Linked DNA regions of Skermanella rosea. The main gene of each other region encodes a partner of the protein of the gene in region 2 in a complex. Links are inferred from orthologs where the notes say so. Each region holds a gene or a part of one and is shown on either strand. Other genes may lie near its edges.

Evidence for each region. Proteins that work in one complex are often made in the same cells at the same time.
Region 1: the proteins of JL101_RS21810 (region 2) and dapF are in contact, whole or in part, in a solved structure (PDB 5YGU), measured with the Escherichia coli proteins. The link is inferred for Skermanella rosea from one-to-one orthologs.

Annotation. Positions count from the first base shown.
Region 1 is NZ_CP086111.1:1,709,826-1,714,905, forward strand. What follows is about bases 1,489-4,301. They hold dapF (diaminopimelate epimerase), read right to left. Parts: upstream 3,413-4,301; coding sequence 2,564-3,412; downstream 1,489-2,563. Other genes in these bases: mtaB (tRNA (N(6)-L-threonylcarbamoyladenosine(37)-C(2))-methylthiotransferase MtaB), read right to left, coding at 1,489-2,567; JL101_RS07900 (methyl-accepting chemotaxis protein), read right to left, coding at 3,502-4,301. Outside these bases: JL101_RS07880 (AMP nucleosidase), read right to left, coding at 1-197; signal recognition particle-docking protein FtsY, read right to left, coding at 205-1,314; more of mtaB, read right to left, coding at 1,308-1,488; more of JL101_RS07900, read right to left, coding at 4,302-5,080. UniProt on the Escherichia coli protein: Involved in the succinylase branch of the L-lysine biosynthesis and in the biosynthesis of the pentapeptide incorporated in the peptidoglycan moiety. Catalyzes the stereoinversion of LL-2,6-diaminopimelate (L,L-DAP) to meso-diaminopimelate (meso-DAP).
Region 2 is NZ_CP086111.1:4,657,317-4,663,435, reverse strand. What follows is about bases 1,354-4,237. They hold JL101_RS21810 (RNA pyrophosphohydrolase), read right to left. Parts: upstream 3,095-4,237; coding sequence 2,612-3,094; downstream 1,354-2,611. Other genes in these bases: JL101_RS21805 (divergent polysaccharide deacetylase family protein), read right to left, coding at 3,118-4,237; JL101_RS21815 (sensor histidine kinase), read left to right, coding at 1,384-2,631. Outside these bases: JL101_RS21825 (phasin family protein), read left to right, coding at 1-154; JL101_RS21820 (transglutaminase family protein), read left to right, coding at 348-1,226; more of JL101_RS21805, read right to left, coding at 4,238-4,404; JL101_RS21800 (S41 family peptidase), read right to left, coding at 4,421-5,812; JL101_RS21795 (murein hydrolase activator EnvC family protein), read right to left, coding at 5,813-6,119. UniProt on the Escherichia coli protein: Master regulator of 5'-end-dependent mRNA decay.

The DNA of each region.
Region 1 (5,080 bases), 2.9 Mb from region 2 along the record:
GTATGGACGCGCAGGAACGGGTAGCAGGCGTGGACGCGTTGCTGCATCTCCTCGCCCTTGGCGAAGCGGCCGAAGCAGTCGCGCAGGTAGGCGGTGTTCGCCTCGTAGATCTCGCGCACCCGATCGACCGCCGCGGCGGGATCGGTGAAGTGTTCCGCCGCGAAGGGAAGGCCGATATGGCTGTACGAGTTCTGCATCGTTACCTCAAGATTCAAGACCCATCAGGGAGCGGGCGAAGGAGCCCGCCTCGAAGGGGCGCATGTCCTCTATGCTCTCGCCGACGCCGATATAGTGGACCGGCAGCTTGTACTTCTCCGCCAGGGCCACCAGGACGCCGCCGCGCGCCGAACCGTCCAGCTTGGTCAGGATCAGCCCGTTCACGCTGACCATCTCCCGGAACACCTCGACCTGCGAGTGCGCATTCTGGCCGGTCGTGGCGTCGAGCACCAGCAGGACCGAATGGGGCGCCTCGGGATCGAGCTTCTTCACGACGCGGATGATCTTCTGGAGCTCGGCCATCAGGTTGGCCTTGTTCTGGAGCCGCCCCGCCGTGTCGATCAGCAGCACGTCGGTCTTCTCGCGCCGCGCCCGCTCCAGCGCGTCGAAGGCGAGGCCGGCGGCGTCGGCGCCGGTCTCCTTGGCGATCACGGGGCAGCCGGAGCGTTCGCCCCAGACCTGGAGCTGCTGGACCGCCGCGGCGCGGAAGGTGTCGCCGGCGGCGATGATGACCGACTTGCCCTCCTGCCGGAACTGCTTGGCCATCTTGCCGATGGTCGTCGTCTTGCCGGCGCCGTTGACGCCGACCACCAGGACGACGTGGGGCTTGGCGGCGGCGTCGATCTCCAGCGGCTCGGCGACCGGCTCCAGGATCTGCGCGATGCTGGCGGCCAGGGTGCGCCGGACCTCATCGGGCGAGACCTCCTTGCCGAAGCGGGTGCGCGCCAGCTCGGCGGTCACCTTGGCCGCCGTCACCGGACCCAGGTCGGCGGTGATCAGCAGCTCCTCCAGCTCCTCCAGCGCCTCGTCGTCGAGCTTGCGCTTGGTGAAGATGCCGGTGATGCCGTCGGTCAGCTTGGTCGTGGACTTGGTCAGCCCCTCGCGCAGGCGCGACAGCCAGCCCTTGCGGGCGGGTTGCTCGGGTTCGGGGGTGAGCGCCGCGACGGGCTCCGGCTCCGGTTCCGGGACCGGTTCGGGTTCCGGCTCGACCTCGGCGACGGGTTCAGGTTCCGGCGGAGTGTCGAAGACCTTGGGTCCGACGTCCTCGGGCTTGGTCTCGGTCGGCTCCTGCTTGTTGCGGCGCCAGAATTTCAGCATGAAGTGCTCCGCTCGATCCGGCCGACCAGATGCTCGCCGTCGACGCCGACGATGGCGGCGCGCACGATGGCGCCGGGTTCGACCGGCTGGTCCAGGCGCACTTCGGCGAATTGCTCGGTACGGCCGATGGTTTCCTTTTCCGCCAGCACGGCGGCATGGGTTCCGACGCGCCCGGCCAGGAAGCGGCCGACCGCGCGCGCGCCGGCCTCGCGCAGGCGGGCGGCGCGCTCCTTGCGCAGGCCGCCGTCGACCTGCGGCATCTTCGCGGCCGGCGTGCCGGGGCGGGGGGAGTAGGGGAAGATGTGCAGCCAGGTCAGGCCGCAGTCGTCCACGGCGCGCAGCGTGTTCTCGAACATCTCGTCGGTCTCGGTCGGGAAACCGGCGATCAGGTCGGCGCCGAACACCATGTCCGGACGCAGGTCGCGGGCCCGGCGGCAGAACTCGATCGCGTCGCCGCGCAGGTGGCGACGCTTCATCCGCTTCAGCACCATGTCGTCGCCGGCCTGGAGGCTGACATGGAGGTGCGGCATCAGGCGCGGCTCCTCCGCGATCAGGCGCCACAGGTCGTCGTCGATCTCCACCGGGTCGAGCGAGGATAGGCGCAGGCGCTTCAGGTCCGGCACCTGGGCCAGCAGCCGGCGGATCATCTGGCCGAGCGTCGGGCCGCCGGGCAGGTCGGGGCCGTAGGAGGTGATGTCCACCCCGGTCAGGACCACCTCGTTGTAGCCGGACTGGACGAGCAGCCGGACCTGCCGGACCACCTCGCCGATCGGGACGGAGCGCGAATTGCCCCGGCCGTAGGGGATGATGCAGAAGGTACAGCGATGATCGCAGCCGTTCTGGACCTGGACGAAGGCGCGCGCCCGGCCTTCCAGCCCGCCGATCAGGTGGCCGGCGGTCTCGGTCACCGACATGATGTCGTTGACCAACACCCGCTCGGTCGGGGCGGCGAGGCCGAAGCTTTCCGGCCTCAGCTTCTCCTCGTTGCCGAGCACCTGGTCCACCTCGGGCATCGCCGCGTACTTGGCCGGGTCGATCTGGGCGGCGCAGCCGGTCACGATGATGCGGGCGCCGGGCCGCTCGCGCCGCATCTTGCGAATCGCCTGGCGGGCCTGGCGCTCGGCCTCGGAGGTGACGGCGCAGGTGTTGAAGATGACCGTGTCGGTCATGCCGGCGGCCGAGGCGTTCTCGCGCATCACCTCGGACTCGTAGGTGTTCAGCCGGCAGCCGAACGTGACGATATCGGCGCTCATGCTTCCACCGGATCCAGGGCCACCAGATCCGGCGCCAGGTGGCCGGTGAAGCTGAGGGTGACGGGACCGGTCATCAGGACGTGACCGTCCTCCCGCCATTCGATGACCAGGCTGCCGCCGTCGAGCATCACTTCGGCGCGCCGCTCCGTCAGGCCGCGGCGGACGGCGGCGACCTGCACGGCGCACGCGCCCGAGCCGCAGGCCCGGGTGATGCCGGCGCTCCGTTCCCAGACCCGCATGCGGATCCGGGTCGGGGAGAGGACCTGGGCGAACTCGATATTGGCCTTCCGGGGAAAGGCGGGGTGGTGTTCCAGCCGGGGGCCGACGCTTTCGAGCGGCACCGCCGCGACGTCGTCCACGAAGAACACCGCGTGCGGGTTGCCCATGCTCACCGCGACCGGTCCGGCGTAGCCGCCCTCGGAAACATCGAGCCTCAAGGTGTCGGCGGGACCGGCCAGGGGAATGTCGCTCCAGTCGAGCCGAGCCGGACCCATATCCACGGTGACCATGCCGTCCTCGGCGATCGTGGAGGGCAGGAGCCCCGCGATCGTCTCGACCACCGCGCTGGACTGCCCCGTTTCCCGCATCAGGAGATGAGCGACGCAGCGCGTCGCGTTGCCGCAGGCTCCGGCCTCGCTGCCGTCGGGATTGCGGATGCGCATGAAGGCGGTGGCGCCGGGCGTCCGCGGCGGCTCGATCACGATGAACTGGTCGCAGCCCACGCCCGTGCGCCGGTCCGCGATGGCGCGGGCCTGCGCTTCGTTCAGGGACAAGTCGGTGCCGCGGGCGTCGATGACGACGAAGTCGTTGCCGAGCCCGTGCATTTTCAGGAACGGGATGGTCATGGTGCGCCGTTATATGGCGATCGCGGCTCCCAAGTCCATGGCCGCAGACCTGACCGGCTTTGACGGCGGGGCGCGGCGCCCCGGCCGGCTCACCCCGCGCGGACCTTGTGCATGAAGGTGCCGACCTCGCGGTTGAGGGATTCCGACTGTTTGGACAGCTGGCCCGCCTCGGACAGGACTTGGCTGGCGGCGCGGCTGGCCTCGTGGGCGGCTTCGGAGACGCCGGCGATGTTCGCCGAGACCTCCTGGGTGCCGCGGGCGGCCTGCTCGACGTTGCGGGCGATCTCGTCGGTCGCGGCGCGCTGCTGCTCCACCGCCGAGGCGATGGCGGTGGAGGCGTCGCTGACCGCGGCGATGGTCGCCGCGATGTCCTGGATGGCCGCGACCGCCTGTCCCGTGGCGCCCTGGACCGAGGAGATCTGGCTGGCGATCTCCTCCGTCGCCTTGGCGGTCTGGTTGGCGAGGTTCTTGACCTCGGACGCGACGATGGCGAATCCCTTGCCGGCCTCTCCGGCCCGGGCCGCCTCGATCGTGGCGTTCAGCGCCAGCAGGTTGGTCTGGCTGGCGATGTCGTTGATCAGGCTGACCACCTCGCCGATCTTGTGGGCGGCGTCGGACAGGCCCGCGACGATGGAGTTGGTGCGCTCGGCCTTGGTCACGGCCTCGCGGGTGGTGCCGGTCGCCTGGGCGACCTGCCGGCCGATCTCGGCGATGGAGGAGGAAAGCTCCTCCGCCGCGGAGGCGACGGTCTGGACGTTGCCCGACGCCTCCTCGGCGGCGGCGGCCGCCGCGGCGGACTGGCGGGTCGCCTGCTCCGCGCAGGCGGACATGGAGCTGGCCGTCGCGGTCATCTCCGTCGCGGCGGAGGCGACGTGCTCGACCACCGCTTCCACGTGGGACTCGAAATCGTCGGCGAGCGCCATGATCTGGCGCTTGCGCTCCGCCTCCGCGGCTGCCTTGGCGGACTCCTGCTCGGCGCGCAGCCGCTCGACGGCCAGACCGTTCTCCTTGAAGAATTCCACGGACTTGGCCATCCGGCCGATCTCGTTGGTGCGGTCCGCGTAGGGGACGGCTACGCCGTAATCCTGCCGGGCCAGCCGTTCCATGGTGTCGCGGAGGCGTCCGATCTGTCCGCTGACGTTGCGGGTGATCGCCAGCGCGATGGCGACGCCGACGGCCACCATGACGGCGAGCGCCCCGAGAATCAGCGTCCAGGCCTCGTTCCCGGTCGTCTCCGCGGCGGCGGCGGCGGCGGCGGCGCGCGTGCGCGCGGCCTCGGTCAGGCTCTCCATCCGCTCGCCGATCAGCCTGACCTGCTCGGCGCCGATGGTGCGGGTGATCTCGGAAGCTTCGGCGCGATTGCCGGCCTTCATGGCGGCGATCAGGCGCGCCCGGATCGGCTGCCAGTCCCGAACCGATTTCAGCGCGGCTTCCACGTCGGTCCGGTCGCCGAGGTAGCGTTCCTGGACCATGGCCATCGCCGCGAAGACGCGTTTTTCCTGGAGGTCCACCGCCGCGACGGCGGTGTCGATCGCGGCCGAGTCGGGAGCCAGCGCCACGTCCTTCATGGAGCGGTGCATGGCGATGATGCCTGCGTTCGCCTCCAGCGCCGCGGTCGAGACCGCGAACGAGTTGTGATAGAGGCGCGTCGTGAGGCCGGTGACGGTC
Region 2 (6,119 bases):
CGCGAAGACCACGGCCGACAAGGTCAGCGCCCAAGTCCGCGAATTGTCGGAGATCGCCGCCAAGGGCAGCCGGGAGGCCTATTCGGTCATCAGCTCCCGCACGCAGGAAAGCGTCGCCGAGCTGAAGGCGCTGACGGTCTCCAAGGCCGCCTGAGATCGCGGGCGCGGCGGCGGGGCCGCCGCCGCGCCGGATCGACGCCATCGGGTCGTACAAGGCCGCGCCGGCACCGGCGCGGCCTTTCCTGTTTCCGGCGTGTCCCATCGGCGCCGGGCGGGTGGGAACCTTTGGTCGGTCGTTGCGTTGATGCCGCGCCCGTGCCCCTCGGGTGCCGGCAAAGGTGACGACGATGACCATCCTGAACGTAAGGCACGTGACCGTGTACCGCTACTCGACGCCGGTGAGCTTCGGGGAGCACCGCCTGATGTTCAGGCCGCGCGACAGTCACGACATGCGGTTGCTCGAAACCAGGATGACGATCAGCCCGCCGCCGACAAACGTCCGCTGGATGCACGACGTCTTCGGCAACTCGATCGCGATCGCCTCGTTCGACCAGACCGCGGCCGAACTGCGGTTCGAGAGCTCCATCCGGCTGGATCATTTCGGCCTGTCCAATCCCGACTTCCCGATCGAGGACTACGCGAAGACCTATCCGTTCTCCTACTCGGCCGAGGAGATCCCGGATCTCGGGCGCACGACGGAGCGCCATTTCCCCGATCCCGACCATCTGGTCGACGAGTGGGCCAAGCAGTTCATCCGGACCGACGGTCCGACCGAGACCCAGGAGATGCTGGTCGCGATGACCGGCACCATCAAGGAAAGCTTCACCTACAAGGCGCGAGTCGCCGTCGGGACCCAGAGCCCGGCGGAGACCCTGGAAACCCGGACCGGCACCTGCCGTGACTTCGCCCTCCTGATGATGGAGGCGGCACGCACGCTGGGTTTCGCCGCCCGCTTCGTTTCGGGGTATCTCTACGACCCGGCGGTCGACGGCGATCCCGAGAGCCGGGTCGGCGGCGGCGCCACCCATGCCTGGGTCCAGATCTACCTGCCGGGTGCCGGATGGGTCGAGTTCGACCCGACCAACGGCATCGTCGGCGGCGCCGGCCTCATCCGGGTCGCGGTCACCCGGGACCCGGCGCAGGCCGTTCCCCTCACCGGCGACTGGTTCGGCGAGGCGGAGGACTTCCTGGGCATGGAGGTCGAGGTGACCGTCACCTCCGAATAGCGGGCCGGCCGAGCATCGAGCCGGCCGAGCATCCAGCCGGGGAGAACCGCCGGCCACGAAATCTTTTGCGGGTAGTGAAACCGGAGCGTCAAAAATCCGTCACGCATGTCCGCTATATTGGGGGTAGCCGCTCCCTGAAATTTCGAGGCAAGACGTCATGTCTGCATGTGCGCCCGTGCCGCGCAGCTACCGCTTGCCAGGACCGAACAGGACGGCGCCCGGGGAAGGCGGCTTCAGGGCCGGGGATCTGATCATCCCGCTGCCGTCCATCGACCCGCTGGTGCATTGCACGCGGGTCTACGACATCTTCGCCGACCATCCGGAATGGCCGGCGCTGGCGGTGGTGAACCGCGGCGCCGTGGTCGGGATGATCGCCCGGCCGGACCTGTACGCGACTTTCGCCAAGCCCCTGCTGCGCGACCTGTACGAGCGCCGGCCGATTTCCCTCCTCATGGACCGCCTGCCGCTGGTCGTCGACGCGGACCTCAGCCTGGACGAGGTCAGCCAGCGCATCGCCCACGACAAGCCGGAGGCGCTGGTCAGCGGCTTCATCATCACGGAGCGGGACGAGTATCGCGGGATCGCCACGGCGCTGGCGCTGATGGGCAGGTCGGTCGAGCAGGCCCGGGCCAAGAACCGCGAACTGGACGAGGCCCGCAGGGCGGCAGAGGCGGCCAACTCCGCCAAGAGCAGCTTCCTGGCCAACATGAGCCACGAGCTGCGCACGCCGCTCAACGCGGTGATCGGGTTCGCCGAGCTGATCGAGTCGGAGGTGTTCGGTCCCCTGGGCAACAAGCGCTACGGGGAATATGCGGCGGATATCCGCGTCAGCGGCCACCATCTGCTCGACCTGATCAACGACCTGCTCGACCTGTCCAAGGCCGAGGCGAACCGGCTGGAGTTGAGCGAGGGAAAGATCGACGTGCGGTCCATCGTCGGCTCCAGCGTCAGGATCGTCGCCGAACTGGCGCAGCGCGGCGGCGTCACTCTCCGGGCGGCGGTCCCGGCACCCCTGCCGCCCCTGTGGGGGGACGAGCGCAAGCTGCGCCAGATGGTCCTGAACCTGGTCTCCAACGCGGTCAAGTTCACGCCGGCCGGCGGCGGCGTGACGGTTTCCGCCGCCCTGACGGGGGAGGGCGGGCTGGCGGTCGCCGTCTCGGATACCGGCATCGGGATGAGCCCCGACGAGCAGGTCAGGGCGATGGAGCCGTTCAGCCAGATCGACAATGCCATGAACCGCCGCCAGAAGGGGACGGGGTTGGGGCTTCCCCTTACCCGGCGGCTGGTCGAGCTGCATGGCGGCAGGCTGCGCATCGACAGCGTCTCCGGCCACGGCACCACGATCACCCTGTACTTCCCGGCCGAACGCCTGGAATCGCGCGTGGTCAGCCCGGTGGAGGCGTGAGCAGGCTCCGGAACTCCGCCACCACCGCCTCGTAGATCGGCCGCTTGAACGGGACGATCAGGTCGGCGAGCCGGTCCGGCTCGACCCACTGCCAGGCGTCGAACTCCGGATGGTCGGTGACGAGGTCGATGTCGCCGTCGGTTCCGGTGAAGCGGGCCAGGATCCATTTCTGCTCCTGCCCGCGGTACTTGCCTTTCCAGACTTTGCCGATCAGGTGGGGCGGCAGGTCGTAGCGCAGCCAGTCCTCCGTCTCGGCGACGACCTCGGCGGCTCCGGTGCCGATCTCCTCGACCAGTTCGCGGAGCGCGGCCTCGCGCGGGGTCTCGCCGGCATCGATGCCGCCCTGGGGCATCTGCCAGGCGTCGGGCGTGTCGATCCGCCGGCCGACGAAGACCTTGCCGCCGGGGTTGACCAGCATGATTCCGACGCAGGGCCGGTAGGGCAGTTTGTCCGCTTTGCTCATGGGGCTTCTTCCTGCCGGACGGTTTACCGGTCGGCCTGCTTGTTGACGAGCGCCGTGATGGGGGCCAGCACGATGCCTTTCCCTTCCAGCGTCTTGATCCAGTCGCTGAGCCGGTCCAGCGTCACCGGGTACGGCTGGGCGATTCCGACCGCGGCGCCGTCCAGCCGGGCCGCCTCCTCCAGCAGGCGCAGGCGCGCCTCGATGGCGGGCCCGGAGGGAACCTCGTCGACCAGGGTGTCGGCGATGGCCCGGGGCAGGCCGATCCTGGTTGCCTCCCGCGCGGCGATGCTTCGGGCGCCGGCGCGGGCGTCCAGGAACATCAGTCCGCGCCGGTTGACCTCCGCCAGCATCGGGCGGACGCTGTCGGGGGCTCCCGTGAAGCGGTTCCCCGACAGGGACAGGACTCCGACATACCCGGAGACCCGCCCGAGCGATCCCAGCAGCCTCTGCTGGTTGCGGTCGCCGTCGAGCGAGACCAGCAGCGCTCCGGGGCCGGGATCGTTGCGCGGGAAGTCGGCCGGTTCGGCCGGCAGATCGAGCATCACCTCGTGCCCCAGCCGGCGCGCCTGGTCCACCCAGGTGCCGAGCTGGCCGGCGCCGCTCGCGAAGGCCAGGGTGACGGCCCCCGGCAACCCCTCGATCGCCCGGAGCGTCGCGCCGGACGAGATCCCCAGAGGGCCGATCACCAGGGCGATGCGCGGGCGCTTGTCGTCGTGGAAGAAGGGGCGCGCATAGGTCTGCCACGGCGTCCTGCCGTCGGACGCGATCCGGGGCAGCGGGCCGCGCGGGGAATCCTCGATCAGGCCGGCCGCCGGGGCCGGCACCATCGGGACCGGGTCGTAGGGCGAATTGACGGCGGCCGGCGCCGCCTTGGCCGGTTCGGCCTGGATCACGCCGCCGCTGTCCGGGGCCAGGACGGGGACTACGATGCGGGGGACCGCCGCCGCCAGCTCGCGTTCCGTCTCCTCGGCCCCGCCCACCAGCCAAGCCGCGGTCCCGCCGACCAGCAGGACGGGAAGCAGGACCGCGAGCGCCCCCGCGGCCCGCCGGCCGTTGCGCGACCTGGCCGTCGCCTTCGCCGCCAAGGCCACTGTCCGGATGCGCCGGGTGACCAGGTTGCGCTCGACGCCGGTGTCGATCTCGGTCGACAGCGTCCGCTCGCCGTCGACCACCGGCCCGGCCGCCTTCCGCCGCCGCGGCTTCAGCTTGGCGAAGGCCTGGGCGACGGCGCGGCGGATGGCGGCGACGTCGATGGCGACCTTGACCTTGGGGGCTTTCGCCTTCGGAGCCTGTTTGGCGGCGGTTGCCATCGGGGGTGCGCGGGCCTCAGTTCACGGCGCGGGTGTTGAACAGCGACACGCCGCGGATCAGGTCGAGTGCCCGGGCGAGCTGGTAGTCGAACTGGTCGTTGGCCGCCGCCGCCGCGTCGGCGTCCTCGCCCTGCGGCGTCCCCTGGGGCGCCCCCTGCGCGCCGGGACTGGGTGCCGGAGCGGCGGGAGCAGGGGTGCCGGGGGCCGGGGTGGGCGGAGCCGCCTGGGGAGCGGGCTGCCCCTGCTGGCCGCCGGTCACGGTGTCGTTCCGGAGCGCGCCGCGCAGGTCGGCCTCGCGGCGGCGCAGGCCCTGCTGGATCTCCTCGACCCGCGCGGGCTGGACCTCGATGTCCGGGCTGATGCCGAGCGCCTGGATCGAGCGGCCCGACGGCGTGTAGTAGCGCGCGGTGGTCAGGCGCATGGCGCCGTGGCCTGGCAGGGGGATGATGGTCTGGACCGAACCCTTGCCGAAGGACTGGGTGCCCAGCACGATCGCCCGGCGGTGGTCCTGCAGCGCCCCGGCGACGATCTCCGACGCGGAGGCCGAGCCGCCGTTGATCAGCACCACGATGGGCTTGCCCTTGGCGAGGTCGCCCGCCTTGGAGTTGTAGCGCTGGCCGTCCTCCGGCTTGCGGCCCCGGGTCGAGACGATCTCGCCCTTGTCCAGGAAGCTGTCGGACACCGAGATCGCCTGGTCGAGCAGCCCGCCCGGGTTGTTCCGCAGGTCGATCACGTAGCCGGTCAGCTTGTTGCCCAGGTCCTTCTCCAGGCGTTCGACCGCCCGCTCCAGGCCCATCTGGGTCTGCTCGTTGAAGGTGGTGATGCGGATATAGCCGACGTCCCCCTCCTCGCGATAGCGGACGGACTGGATCTTGATGGTGTCGCGGGTGATGCTGACGTCGAACGGCTCGGAGCCCTCGCCGCGCCGGATCGTCACCTTGATGTCGCTGCCCACGGGGCCGCGCATCTTCTCGACCGCGTCGGCCAGGCTCATGCCGGAGATCGCCTCGCCGTCCAGGTGGGTGATCAGGTCGCCGGGCTGGATGCCGGCGCGGAAGGCCGGCGTCTCGTCGATCGGCGAGACGACCTTGATCAGGCCGTTCTCCATCGTGACCTCGATGCCAAGACCGCCGAACTCGCCCCGGGTCTGGACCTGCATGTCCTGGAAGCTCTTGCGGTTCAGGTAGCTGGAATGCGGGTCCAGCGAGGTCAGCATGCCGTTGATGGCCGTTTCGATCAGTTGCTCGTCGGTGACCGGCTCGACATACTCGGACCGGACGCGCTCGAACACGTCGCCGAAGAGGTTGAGCTGCCTGTAGGTTTCCGAGGTGTTGGTCTCGGCGATCGCGCAAGCCGGCGCCAGGAATAATACGCCCGCTAGGGCGGCAGCACTGATCGTTTTCATCATCTAACCTTGTCCTTTCCCATCGGAAGCGGGGAGGCCGCGCTGCGGGTTGATGGGCTGACCGTTCCGTCGCAGCTCGAAGTAGAGATCGGGATCGCCGTCCGCCGGGCTACCCATCACGCCCAAGGGTTCGCCCGCCAGGACGCGCTGGCCGACCTTGGTGTCGATACGGCCCAGTCCTGCGATAAGACTATGGTATCCATTCGGATGTTCAACGATCAAGATGAGGCCGTAGCCCCGGAACGGCCCGGCGAACATGATCGACCCGGACGACGGCGCCACCACCTGGGCGCCCGGCCGGGCCGAGACC